2 regions of the Streptomyces sp. NPDC001220 genome follow, and region 2 is predicted to be linked to the other one. Evidence: predicted binding sites of a transcription regulator. Region 2 holds the regulator's gene; the other holds the start of a gene.
The links. Region 2 encodes HrcA, which represses chaperone genes, less so after heat shock. Its sites were predicted from a motif close to TTNGCACTCNGNNNNNCNGAGTGCNAA; they were not measured.

Region 1 (5,544 bases), on a different contig from region 2:
GGCCGCAGTGACGGCTGTGGTGCCGCTTGCCGCCGGTGGGAAAATGGGCGTGACGGTACCGGACCCAGGGGGGCCGGAGGCGGCGGCATGACGTTCGTACAGCTCATCGAGTGCAGGACCAGCAGGCCGGCCGAGATGGACCGGCTGATGGACAGGTGGGTCACGCAGGCCAAGGGAAAGCGGACGGCGACGCACGCGGTGGTCGGCAAGGACCGCTCCGACGCGTCGCACGTCGTCGAGATCGTGGAGTTCCCCTCGTACGAGGAGGCGATGCGGAACTCCAACCGGCCGGAGACCGACCAGGTCCTCAACGAGATGCTGGCACTCTGCGAGGGGATGCCGACGTTCACGGATCTGGACGTGGTGCGCGACGAGCGGTGGTACGCCGACACCGCGCGGCGGTTCTTCGAGACGATCGCCGCGCCCGGCCCGTTGGTTCCGCTGGACGGCCTGATCACCGAGGACTACCACGACCACGATCCGGTCGAGGGCCAGGACACCATCGGCATGGACGCGATGCGCCGCAAGCTGGAGATGTGGCGGGAGGCCTTCGACTTCTCGTTCCTCATCGAGGACCAGATCTCCCAGGGCGACCGGGTGTGCACCAGGTGGCTCTGGACGGGTGTGCAGCGGGCGGCGTTCATGGGGATGCCGAACACCGGCCGGCAGGTCACCATGGCCGGGACGACGATCCACCGCTTCGACGCCGCCGGGAAGATGACCGAGGGCTGGTTGCAGTACGACCGGCTCGGGCTGATGGACCGGCTCGGAGCACTGGACACGCTGCAGAACTGAGCGGAACCGGTCGGAGCGCTCGACTCGCTGCGGCACTGAGCGGAACCGGTCGGCACACTCGACTCGCTGCAGAACTGAGCGGAACCGGTCGGCGCACTCGACTCGCTGCGGCACTAAGCGGAACCGGTCGGCGCACTCGACTCGCTGCAGAACTGAGCGGAACCGGTCGGCGCGCTCGACTCGCTGCGGCAGTGAGCGGAACCGGTCGGCGCGCTGGACTCGCGCTGCAGAAGTGACTGAACCGGTCGGAGCGCTGGACCGCCGGAGACCTGAACCGGCAGCTGTCGTGGAGTAGTACGACCGGCGAAGTGGTACGACAGTAGGAAGTACCCGCGAGGGGCGAAGCCCCCGTTCCCGGCGGACGACCGGGGACGGGGGCTTCTTCGGCTACTGGGGCGTTGCCTCAGTGGGAGTGGCCGTGGGAGTGACCGCCGGCCGCCGGCTCCTCCTCTTCCTTCTTCTCGACGACCAGGGTCTCGGTCGTCAGAAGCAGGGAGGCGATGGAGGCCGCGTTCTCCAGGGCGGAGCGGGTGACCTTGACCGGGTCGATGACGCCGGCCTTGACCAGGTCGCCGTACTCGCCGGTGGCGGCGTTGAAGCCCTGGCCCTTCTCCAGCTCGGCGACCTTGGAGGTGATGACGTAGCCCTCCAGGCCGGCGTTCTCGGCGATCCAGCGCAGCGGCTCGACGACCGCGCGGCGGACCACGGCGACACCGGTGGCCTCGTCGCCGGTCTTGCCCAGGCCGCCCTCCAGCACCTTCGCGGCGTGGACGAGCGCGGAGCCACCACCGGAGACGATGCCCTCCTCGACCGCGGCGCGGGTCGCGGAGATGGCGTCCTCCAGACGGTGCTTCTTCTCCTTCAGCTCCACCTCGGTGGCGGCGCCGACCTTGATCACGCACACGCCGCCGGCCAGCTTCGCGAGGCGCTCCTGGAGCTTCTCGCGGTCCCAGTCGGAGTCGGTGTTCTCGATCTCGGCCTTGATCTGGGCGACGCGGCCGGTGACGGCACCGGAGTCACCGGCACCGTCGACGACCGTGGTGTCGTCCTTGGTGACCGTGACACGGCGGGCGGAGCCCAGCACGTCCAGGCCGACCTGGTCGAGCTTGAGGCCGACCTCCTCGGAGATGACCGTGGCGCCGGTGAGGATCGCCAGGTCCTCCAGCATCGCCTTGCGGCGGTCGCCGAAGCCGGGGGCCTTGACCGCGACCGCGTTGAAGGTGCCGCGGATCTTGTTGACGACGAGGGTGGAGAGCGCCTCGCCCTCGACGTCCTCGGCGATGATCAGCAGCGGGCGGGAGGCGTTGCCCTGGATGATCTTCTCGAGCAGCGGGAGCAGGTCCGCGATGGAGGAGACCTTGCCCTGGTTGATGAGGATGTAGGGGTCCTCCAGGACGGCCTCCATGCGCTCCTGGTCCGTCACGAAGTACGGCGACAGGTAGCCCTTGTCGAAGGCCATGCCCTCGGTGAAGTCCAGCTCCAGACCGAAGGTGTTGGACTCCTCGACGGTGATGACACCGTCCTTGCCGACCTTGTCCATCGCCTCGGCGATGAGCTCGCCGACCTGCTGGTCCTGGGCGGACAGCGCGGCCACGGCGGCGATGTCGGACTTCTCGTCGATCGGGCGGGCCGTCGCGAGCAGGTCCTCGGAGATGGCGGCGACGGCGGCGTCGATGCCCTTCTTCAGGGCGGCCGGGGAGGCACCCGCGGCGACGTTCTTGAGGCCCTCGCGGACGAGCGCCTGGGCCAGCACGGTGGCGGTGGTCGTACCGTCACCCGCGATGTCGTTGGTCTTGGTCGCCACCTCCTTCACCAGCTGCGCGCCGAGGTTCTCGTACGGGTCCTCGATCTCGACCTCGCGGGCGATGGTGACACCGTCGTTGGTGATGGTGGGGGCGCCGAACTTCTTGTCGATGACGACGTTGCGGCCCTTGGGGCCGATCGTCACCTTGACCGTGTCGGCAAGCTTGTTGACGCCGCGCTCGAGGGCGCGACGGGCGTCCTCGTCGAACTTCAGGATCTTCGCCATGGGAGCGGTTCAGCCCTCTCGGAAAACGTGGGTGAAACGAACCGCGCCCCTGACGCCCGGCTTCATAAGGTCGCGGGGGCCAGGGGCGCAGCTCAAAGCAGAATGTGCTTGGGGTGAACTACTTCTCGATGATCGCGAGCACGTCGCGAGCCGAGAGGACGAGGTACTCGTCGCCGTTGTACTTCACCTCGGTGCCGCCGTACTTGCTGTAGAGCACGACGTCGCCGACCTTGACGTCGAGCGGCAGGCGCTCGCCGTTCTCGAAACGGCCCGGGCCCACGGCGAGGACAGCGCCCTCCTGGGGCTTCTCCTTCGCGGTGTCCGGGATGACCAGGCCAGAGGCGGTGGTCTGCTCGGCGTCGAGCGGCTGGACCACGATGCGGTCCTCGAGCGGCTTGATGGCAACCTTGGAGCTGGTGGTCGTCACGATCCGACCTCCCCCTTCGGAGATCTCACGGGGTTAACTGTCTGAGGTGGCGACCAGGTGGATCCGTCGTCGCGGGTGCCGGACCTGCCCGTCGCGTTGTTGGCACTCTCATCTGCCGAGTGCCAGAGCCGAGACTATGACCGCGATTAGCACTCGGTCAAGCGGAGTGCCAATTGCCCGCGGCGCGGCGCCGAAAAAAGGGTGGCCGGAGCCGCGGTGACCGCCCCTGGGGCTGCCGCCGGTCCTACAGGTAGTCCTCCAGCCGCCCCACCGTCAGGCCGCTCTCCTGGACCCGGTGGAGCAGGCGGGTCGTGCGTTCGCGCAGGGTCAGGCCCGTGGCCTCGTCCGGACCGACCAGGACGATGTCGCCGGGGTCCAGCCGCTTCTCACCGCGGCGGTACGCGATGCCGTCGGCCGTCATCGCCGCGCGCCACAGGACCACTGCCGCCACCCCGCAGTCGGCCGCCGCGCGCAGGGTGGTGGTGTCGTACGTGCCGTAGGGCGGGCGGAAGAGGCGGGGGCGGATGCCGAAGCGGGACTTCAGCTTCTCCTGCTGGCCGCAGATCTCGGCGCGCTGGCCGGCGTAGGGCAGGCCGGGCATGGCCGGATGGTCGAGGGTGTGGTTCTGGACGCTCGCGCCGACCTCCTGGAGGCGGGCGAAGTGGCCGTAGCCGGGGCCGACCACGCTGTCCGTGAGGAACATGCTCACCGGGAGCCGCAGTTCACGGACCATGTCCACGAACCGGGGGTCCTTCTCGGCACCGTCGTCGTAGGTGAGGAAGACGACCTTGTCGGTGGTGGTGACGTGGTCGACGACCGGGGGGAGGCTCGTGTGGAGGGCGAGCGGGTGGAGCGGTGGGTGCGGGGCCGGGAGCAGCGGCGCGGTCAGGCCCCAGTGGCGGTACGGCTGTTCGCCGGCCGGGCCGTGCGGCCGTACCCGGTCGGCGGCCTTCTTGCCCAGCCGTTCGATCGGGTCGACGGACTGGGCGCAGCCCGCCAGGAGGAGGGCGGCGGTCAGCAGCGCGGCCGTCGCCCTCGGCCGGCTCACAGGTAGTCCTCCAGGCGCGCCACCGCATAGCCCTCGCGGGTGACCTTGTTCAGAAAGCGGCGCATGTCGTCGACCATCGTGCCGTCCCAGTCGTCCGTGCCCCTGAAGTGCGTGAGCACGATGTCACCGGGGTGCAGGCCGCGGTCCCACTCGCGGTACTCCCAGTGGTCGACGAACACCTCCTCGTCCCAGATCGGCGCGTACTTGATGCCGCAGGACTTGGCGGCGCGCAGGGTGTCGCCGTTGTAGTTGCCGTAGGGCGGCCGGAAGACCGTCGGCGCCTTGCCGAACTGCTTCTTCATGATCGCCTGCATGCCGCAGATCTCGTCCTTCTGCTCCTCGTAGGAGAGGCCGGGCAGATAGGGGTGGGTCAGGGTGTGGTTGTTGAGGGTGTGGCCCTCGGACTGCATCGTGCGGAAGTAGCCGTAGTCGTCCTTGACGAGGTAGTTGCTGAGGAAGGCGGTGTAGGGGATCCGCAGGTCGTTCATCATCCGGAGGAACCGCGGGTCCTTGTTCGAGCCGTCGTCGATGGTCAGGAAGACGACCTTCCGCTTGGTCGGGATCGTGGTGAAGACCGGGGGCAGGTCGTCCTCCACCTGCCCGTCCACCTCGAAGCCGTCGCGCGCGGTGATCCTCGGCTTCACCTTCGGCGGGGCCGGGGGCCGCAGCGGGACCGCGTCCAGGCCCCAGCGCCTGGCGGCGGCGACCAGGGCGGCGTGGGAGTCGGGGGCGGGGGCGGGCGCCGCCCGGGGCGGCTGCTGACCGGCGGCGGGACGGGCGGTGGAGCCGGTGTCCGGCCCCGCGCAGCCGGACATCAGGGCGGCCACGGCCAGCAGGCCCGCCGCGCCCGCCTTCAACCCGTTTTTGTCATTTTGTACGACTACTCGCATGGCGTCGGATCCTTCCAGGCCCTCCCCCGGAACCGGCGCCGACACCGCCGCCGGAGGCGAACCATCCACCGACTGGCCGACAATGACCCGGTGAACGACGTCCTCGCCCCCCTCCTCTCCCCCGAGGGCCGCGCCCTCCTCGCCGAGGTGCGCGGCACCGCGCCCGCCGACGAACTCGCCGTGGCCACCCGGCTGCGCCGCGAGCACCCCGCCGAGCTGGTGTCGGCGGCACTCACCCAGGCCCGGCTGCGGCAGCGGGCGGCGGCGAAGTTCGGGGAGGCGGACGCGGACCGCATGTTCTTCACGCCGAACGGGGTCGAGCAGTCGACGCGGGCGAGCGTCGCCTCGTACCGGG
Region 2 (5,544 bases):
GGGCGCCGACTGGTGGGGCGCGGGACCGGGCGCGCACGCGCACGTGGGCGGTGTGCGCTGGTGGAACGTCAAGCATCCGGGGGCGTACGCGGCGGCGCTGGCGTCGGGGCGGTCGCCGGGGGCCGGGCGTGAGCTCCTCACCGACGAGGACCGCAGGGTGGAGCGGATCCTGCTGGAGCTGCGGCTGCGGGAGGGGGTGCCGCTGACGTTGCTGAAGGAGCAGGGGCTGGCGGCCGCGCGGCGGGCGCTGGGGGAGGGGCTGCTGGAGACCGGCCCGTACGAGGACGGGCGGGCCGTGCTGACGCTGCGCGGGCGGTTGCTGGCGGACGCGGTGGTCAGGGACCTGGTGGACTGAGGGGGCCGGGGCGGCAGGGGTGCCCGGCCGAGGAGCCAAGGAGCCGTCACGAAGTCGATGAAGCCGTCAGTCACGAAGCCGTCAGTCACGAAGTCGATGAAGCCGTCACGAAGTCGATGAGTTCCTCCACCCGCCCCAGCAGTTCCGGTTCCAGGTCCTTGTAGGACCCCACGCGGGCCAGGATCGCCTGCCACACCGCGCCCGTGTTGTCCGAGGGCCAGCCGAGCGCCCGGCACACGCCCGTCTTCCAGTCCTGGCCGTGCGGGACGCGCGGCCAGGACTCGATGCCCAGGGCGGCGGGTTTCACCGCCTCCCAGATGTCGATGTACGGGTGGCCGACCACCAGGGCGTGTTCGCTGGTGACCGACTGTGCGATGCGCCACTCCTTGGTGCCGGGGAGCAGGTGGTCCACCAGGACACCGAGGCGTGCGTCGGGGCCCGGTGCGAAATCGGCGACGATCGACGGGAGGTCGTCGACGCCCTCCAGGTACTCCACGACCACGCCCTCGATGCGCAGGTCGTCGCCCCAGACCTTCTCGACCAGTTCCGCGTCGTGGCGGCCCTCGACGTAGATGCGGCCGGCGCGGGCCACGCGCGCGCGTGCGCCGGGCACGGCGACCGAACCGGAGGCGGTGCGCGCGGGACGTACGGGGCCGGCCGAGGCGGGGCGTACGAGGGTGACCACCCGGCCCTCCAGGAGGAAGCCCCGCGGTTCCAGCGGGAAGACGCGGTGTTTGCCGAAGCGGTCCTCCAGCGTCACCGTGCCCGCCTCGCAGCGGATCACCGCGCCGCAGAAGCCGGTGCCGGGTTCCTCGACGACCAGGCCGGGTTCGGCGGCCACCTCCGGTGCCGGTTTCGGCTTCTTCCACGGCGGGGTCAGGTCGGCGGAGTACTGGCGCATTCGGATGACGATAGGAGAAGCGGCGGCGGCGTGGTCACGACACGCCGAAACGGGCGGCCAGGGCGTCGCGTTGCCGTCGTACGAAGGCCGCGTCCACCACCGCTCCGTGACCGGGCACATACCGGGCGTCCTCGCCGCCGAGGGCGAGCAGCCGGTCCAGGGCGGCCGGCCAGCGGGACGGCACGGCGTCGGGGCCGGCCTGGGGGTCGCCGGACTCCTCCACCAGGTCGCCGCAGAACACCACCGGCGGGTCGCCGGGGACGAGGACGGCGAGGTCGTGGCGGGTGTGGCCGGGGCCCACGTCGGCCAGCAGGGCCCGGCGGCCGTCGCCGAGGTCGAGGTTCCACTCGCCGGAGACAGGGCGGCGGGGCGGGGGCAGCGCGTCGGCCGCCTCCTCGGCCTCCGGGGCCGGCAGGCCGTTGCGGACCGCGTCCAGGCGGAGTGCCTCGCGGCCGTGCGTGAGGACGGCCTCCGCGCCCGCCGCCGCGTACACCTCCGTGCCCGCGAACACCGGGGCGCCGAAGACGTGGTCGAAGTGCGGATGGGTGAGCGCGAGATGGGTCACACGGCGCCCGGCCAGCCGCTGCGCCTCCCCGCGCAGCCTCGCGCCCTCCGCCAGGCTCGACCCCGCGTCCACCATCAGGACCGGGCCCGCCCCGAGGACCAGCCCGGCCGTGCAGTCCCAGCCCGGCAGCCGGCACCGGCCGACCCCCTCGGCCACCCGCTCCCAGCCCAGCTCTTCCCAAGTCACCGTCACACCGCGACGCTAGCGGCAGAACGTCCCGGGTCCTCGCCGACCTTGCCCAGTCGGTACCCGACGGCCGTACACTGGGCCGGGGATGCTGGCACTCGGGCTCGCAGAGTGCCAGGCGAAAGACCCGAAAGGCCGCGGGGACGACTTTCTGGAGGTGTGGCGCTGGATGCTGAGTGAACGCAGGCTTCAGGTATTGCGCGCCATCGTCCAGGACTACGTCGGCACCGAGGAGCCGGTGGGGTCGAAGGCGCTGACCGAGCGGCACAACCTCGGCGTCTCCCCGGCGACCGTGCGCAACGACATGGCCGCCCTGGAGGACGAGGGGTACATCGCCCAGCCGCACACCAGCGCCGGGCGGATCCCGACCGACAAGGGCTACCGGCTGTTCGTCGACAAGCTCGCCGGCGTGAAGCCGATGAGCGCGCCGGAGCGGCGGGCCATCCAGAACTTCCTCGACGGCGCCGTCGACCTCGACGACGTCGTGGCGCGGACGGTGCGGCTGCTGGCGCAGCTGACGCGGCAGGTCGCGGTCGTGCAGTATCCGTCGCTGACCCGGTCCACCGTGCGGCACGTGGAACTGCTCGCGCTGGCGCCGGCCCGGCTGATGCTGGTGCTGATCACCGACACCGGGCGGGTCGAGCAGCGGATGGTCGACTGCCCGGCGCCCTTCGGGGAGTCGTCGCTGGCCGATCTGCGGGCGCGGCTCAACAGCCGGGTCGCCGGTCGCCGGTTCTCGGACGTGCCCCGGCTGGTCGAGGACCTGCCGGACGCCTTCGAGGCCGAGGACCGCGGTACGGTCTCGGCGGTGCTCTCCACCCTGCTGGAGACGCTCGTCGAGGAGAACGAGGAGCGGTTGATGATCGGCGGCACCGCCAATCTCACCCGCTTCGGGCATGACTTTCCCCTCATGATCCGGCCCGTCCTGGAGGCACTGGAGGAGCATGTCGTCCTCCTCAAGCTCATGGGCGAGGCGGGGGATTCGGGCATGACCGTACGCATCGGTCACGAGAACGCCTACGAGGGACTCAACTCCACGTCCGTGGTGTCGGTCGGCTACGGTTCGGGCGGCGAGGCACTCGCCAAACTCGGCGTGGTCGGCCCGACCCGCATGGATTACCCGGGAACGATGGGAGCGGTACGAGCGGTGGCACGGTACGTCGGACAGATCCTGGCGGAGTCGTAAGTGGCCACGGACTACTACGCCGTTCTCGGCGTGCGCCGCGACGCGTCGCAGGAAGAGATCAAGAAGGCCTTCCGTCGGCTCGCGCGCGAGCTGCACCCGGACGTCAACCCGGATCCGAAGACCCAGGAGCGGTTCAAGGAGATCAACGCCGCTTACGAGGTGCTCTCGGACCCGCAGAAGAAGCAGGTCTACGACCTCGGCGGCGATCCGCTCTCGCAGAGCGGCGGCGCGGGCGCGGGCGGCTTCGGGGCCGGTGGTTTCGGAAACTTCTCGGACATCATGGACGCGTTCTTCGGCACCGCGTCGCAGCGCGGCCCGCGATCGCGCACCCGGCGCGGTCAGGACGCCATGATCCGGATCGAGGTCGAGCTCGACGAGGCGGCCTTCGGTACGACCAAGGACATCCAGGTCGACACGGCGGTCGTCTGCAACACCTGCAACGGTGAGGGCGCGGCGCCGGGCACCTCCGCCCAGACGTGTGACATGTGCCGCGGTCGCGGCGAGGTGTCGCAGGTGACCCGGTCCTTCCTGGGCCAGGTCATGACCTCCCGGCCCTGCCCGCAGTGCCAGGGCTTCGGCACGGTCGTGCCGACGCCGTGTCCCGAGTGCGCCGGTGACGGGCGGGTGCGGTCGCGGCGGACGCTGACCGTGAAGATCCCGGCCGGTGTCGACAACGGCACCCGGATCCAGCTCGCCGGCGAGGGCGAGGTCGGGCCCGGTGGCGGTCCGGCCGGCGACCTGTACGTAGAGATCCACGAGCTGCCGCACTCCACGTTCCAGCGGCGCGGCGACGACCTGCACTGCACGGTGACGATCCCGATGACGGCGGCGTCGCTCGGTACGAAGGTGCCGCTGGAGACGCTGGACGGGATGGAGGAGGTCGACATCCGGCCGGGCACGCAGTCCGGGCAGTCGATCCCGCTGCACGGCCGCGGTGTCACGCATCTGCGCGGCGGCGGCCGGGGCGACCTGATCGTCCACGTCGAGGTGACGACCCCGACCAAGCTCGACCCCGAGCAGGAGCGGCTGCTGCGCGAGCTGGCGAAGCTGCGCGGCGAGGAACGGCCGACGGGGCAGTTCCAGCCGGGCCAGCAGGGATTGTTCAGCCGGCTGAAGGACGCGTTCAACGGGCGCTGACGCGGGCTGCGGGAGTTGCCGGGGGTCCGGGGGTCGGCCCCCGGAGGATGCGGTCAGCCGGGCCGGCAGGGATTGTTCAGCCGGCTGGAGGGCGCGTTCAACGGGCGTTGACGGCTCACCGGGCCGGGGCGCCGCCCCTTCGGCCTGGAGACGGGCGCCGCCCCTTCGGCCCGGAGACGGGCGCTGCCCCTTCGGCCCGGAAATATCTGGCATGTGCCAAAGGGACGGCCCGATTCGGTCTTGTTCGGAGGACGTGACAACATGCCGTCATGTCCTCCGCACTGACCGATCTCTTCCCGCTTCCGATCGTGCAGGCCCCGATGGCGGGCGGGGTTTCCGTGCCGCAGCTCGCCGCCGCCGTGTCCGAGGCGGGCGGGCTGGGGTTCCTGGCCGCCGGGTACAAGACCGCCGACGGGATGTACCAGGAGATCAAGCAGCTGCGCGGACTGACCGGCCGCCCCTTCGGGATGAACCTCTTCATGCCGCAGCCGGAGCATGCCGAGTCCGGCGCGGTCGAGGTCTACGCGCATCAGCTGGCCGGTGAGGCCGCCTGGTACGAGACCGAGCTCGGCGACCCGGACAGCGGCCGGGACGACGGGTACGACGCGAAGCTCGCCGTGCTCCTCGACAACCCGGTGGCCGCGGTCTCCTTCCACTTCGGTGTGCCGAGTCCCGAGGCACTGGCCGCCCTGCGCCGGGCGGGGACCCTCACCCTCGTCACCGCCACCACCGCCGAGGAGGCCCTCGCCGTCGAGCGGGCCGGCGCCGACGCGGTGATCGCCCAGGGCGTGGAGGCCGGCGGACACCAGGGCACCCACCGGGACGTGCCGGAGAACGACGGCTCCGGGATCGGCCTGCTGTCGCTGGTCGCCCAGATACGCGAGACCGTGAGCATCCCGGTGGTCGCCGCGGGCGGCATCATGCGCGGCAGCCAGATCGCCGCCGTGCTCGCCGCGGGGGCGAGCGCGGCCCAGCTGGGCACCGCCTTCCTCGCCACTCCCGAGTCCGGCGCCGCCGACCCGCACAAGCGGGCGCTGACCGACCCGCTGTTCACCCGGACCGCGCTGACCCGGGCGTTCTCCGGGCGGCCCGCCCGCGGCCTGGTCAACCGCTTCATGCGCGAGCACGGCCCGTACGCGCCCGCCGCCTACCCCGAGGTCCACCACCTCACCTCCCCGCTGCGCAAGGCCGCCGCCAGGGCCGGGGACGCGCAG

Region 1: groES (co-chaperone GroES) is a predicted target of HrcA. The motif match lies at 3,398-3,424, and genes of this name have one in related genera.

Annotation. Positions count from the first base shown of each region.
Region 1 is NZ_JBSFJE010000001.1:326,319-331,862, reverse strand. Features, by position in the region: gene ACWDGI_RS01640 (SDR family NAD(P)-dependent oxidoreductase) at 1-11, shown strand, start outside; gene ACWDGI_RS01635 (ester cyclase) at 88-795, shown strand; gene groL (chaperonin GroEL) at 1,199-2,824, opposite strand; gene groES (co-chaperone GroES) at 2,943-3,251, opposite strand; gene ACWDGI_RS01620 (polysaccharide deacetylase family protein) at 3,496-4,299, opposite strand; gene ACWDGI_RS01615 (polysaccharide deacetylase family protein) at 4,296-5,189, opposite strand; gene ACWDGI_RS01610 (class I SAM-dependent methyltransferase) at 5,280-5,544, shown strand, end outside.
Region 2 is NZ_JBSFJE010000002.1:139,477-145,020, reverse strand. Features, by position in the region: gene hemW (radical SAM family heme chaperone HemW) at 1-355, shown strand, start outside; gene ACWDGI_RS05255 (DUF3097 domain-containing protein) at 441-1,256, opposite strand; gene ACWDGI_RS05250 (MBL fold metallo-hydrolase) at 1,291-2,013, opposite strand; gene hrcA (heat-inducible transcriptional repressor HrcA) at 2,177-3,193, shown strand; gene dnaJ (molecular chaperone DnaJ) at 3,194-4,330, shown strand; gene ACWDGI_RS05235 (nitronate monooxygenase) at 4,600-5,544, shown strand, end outside.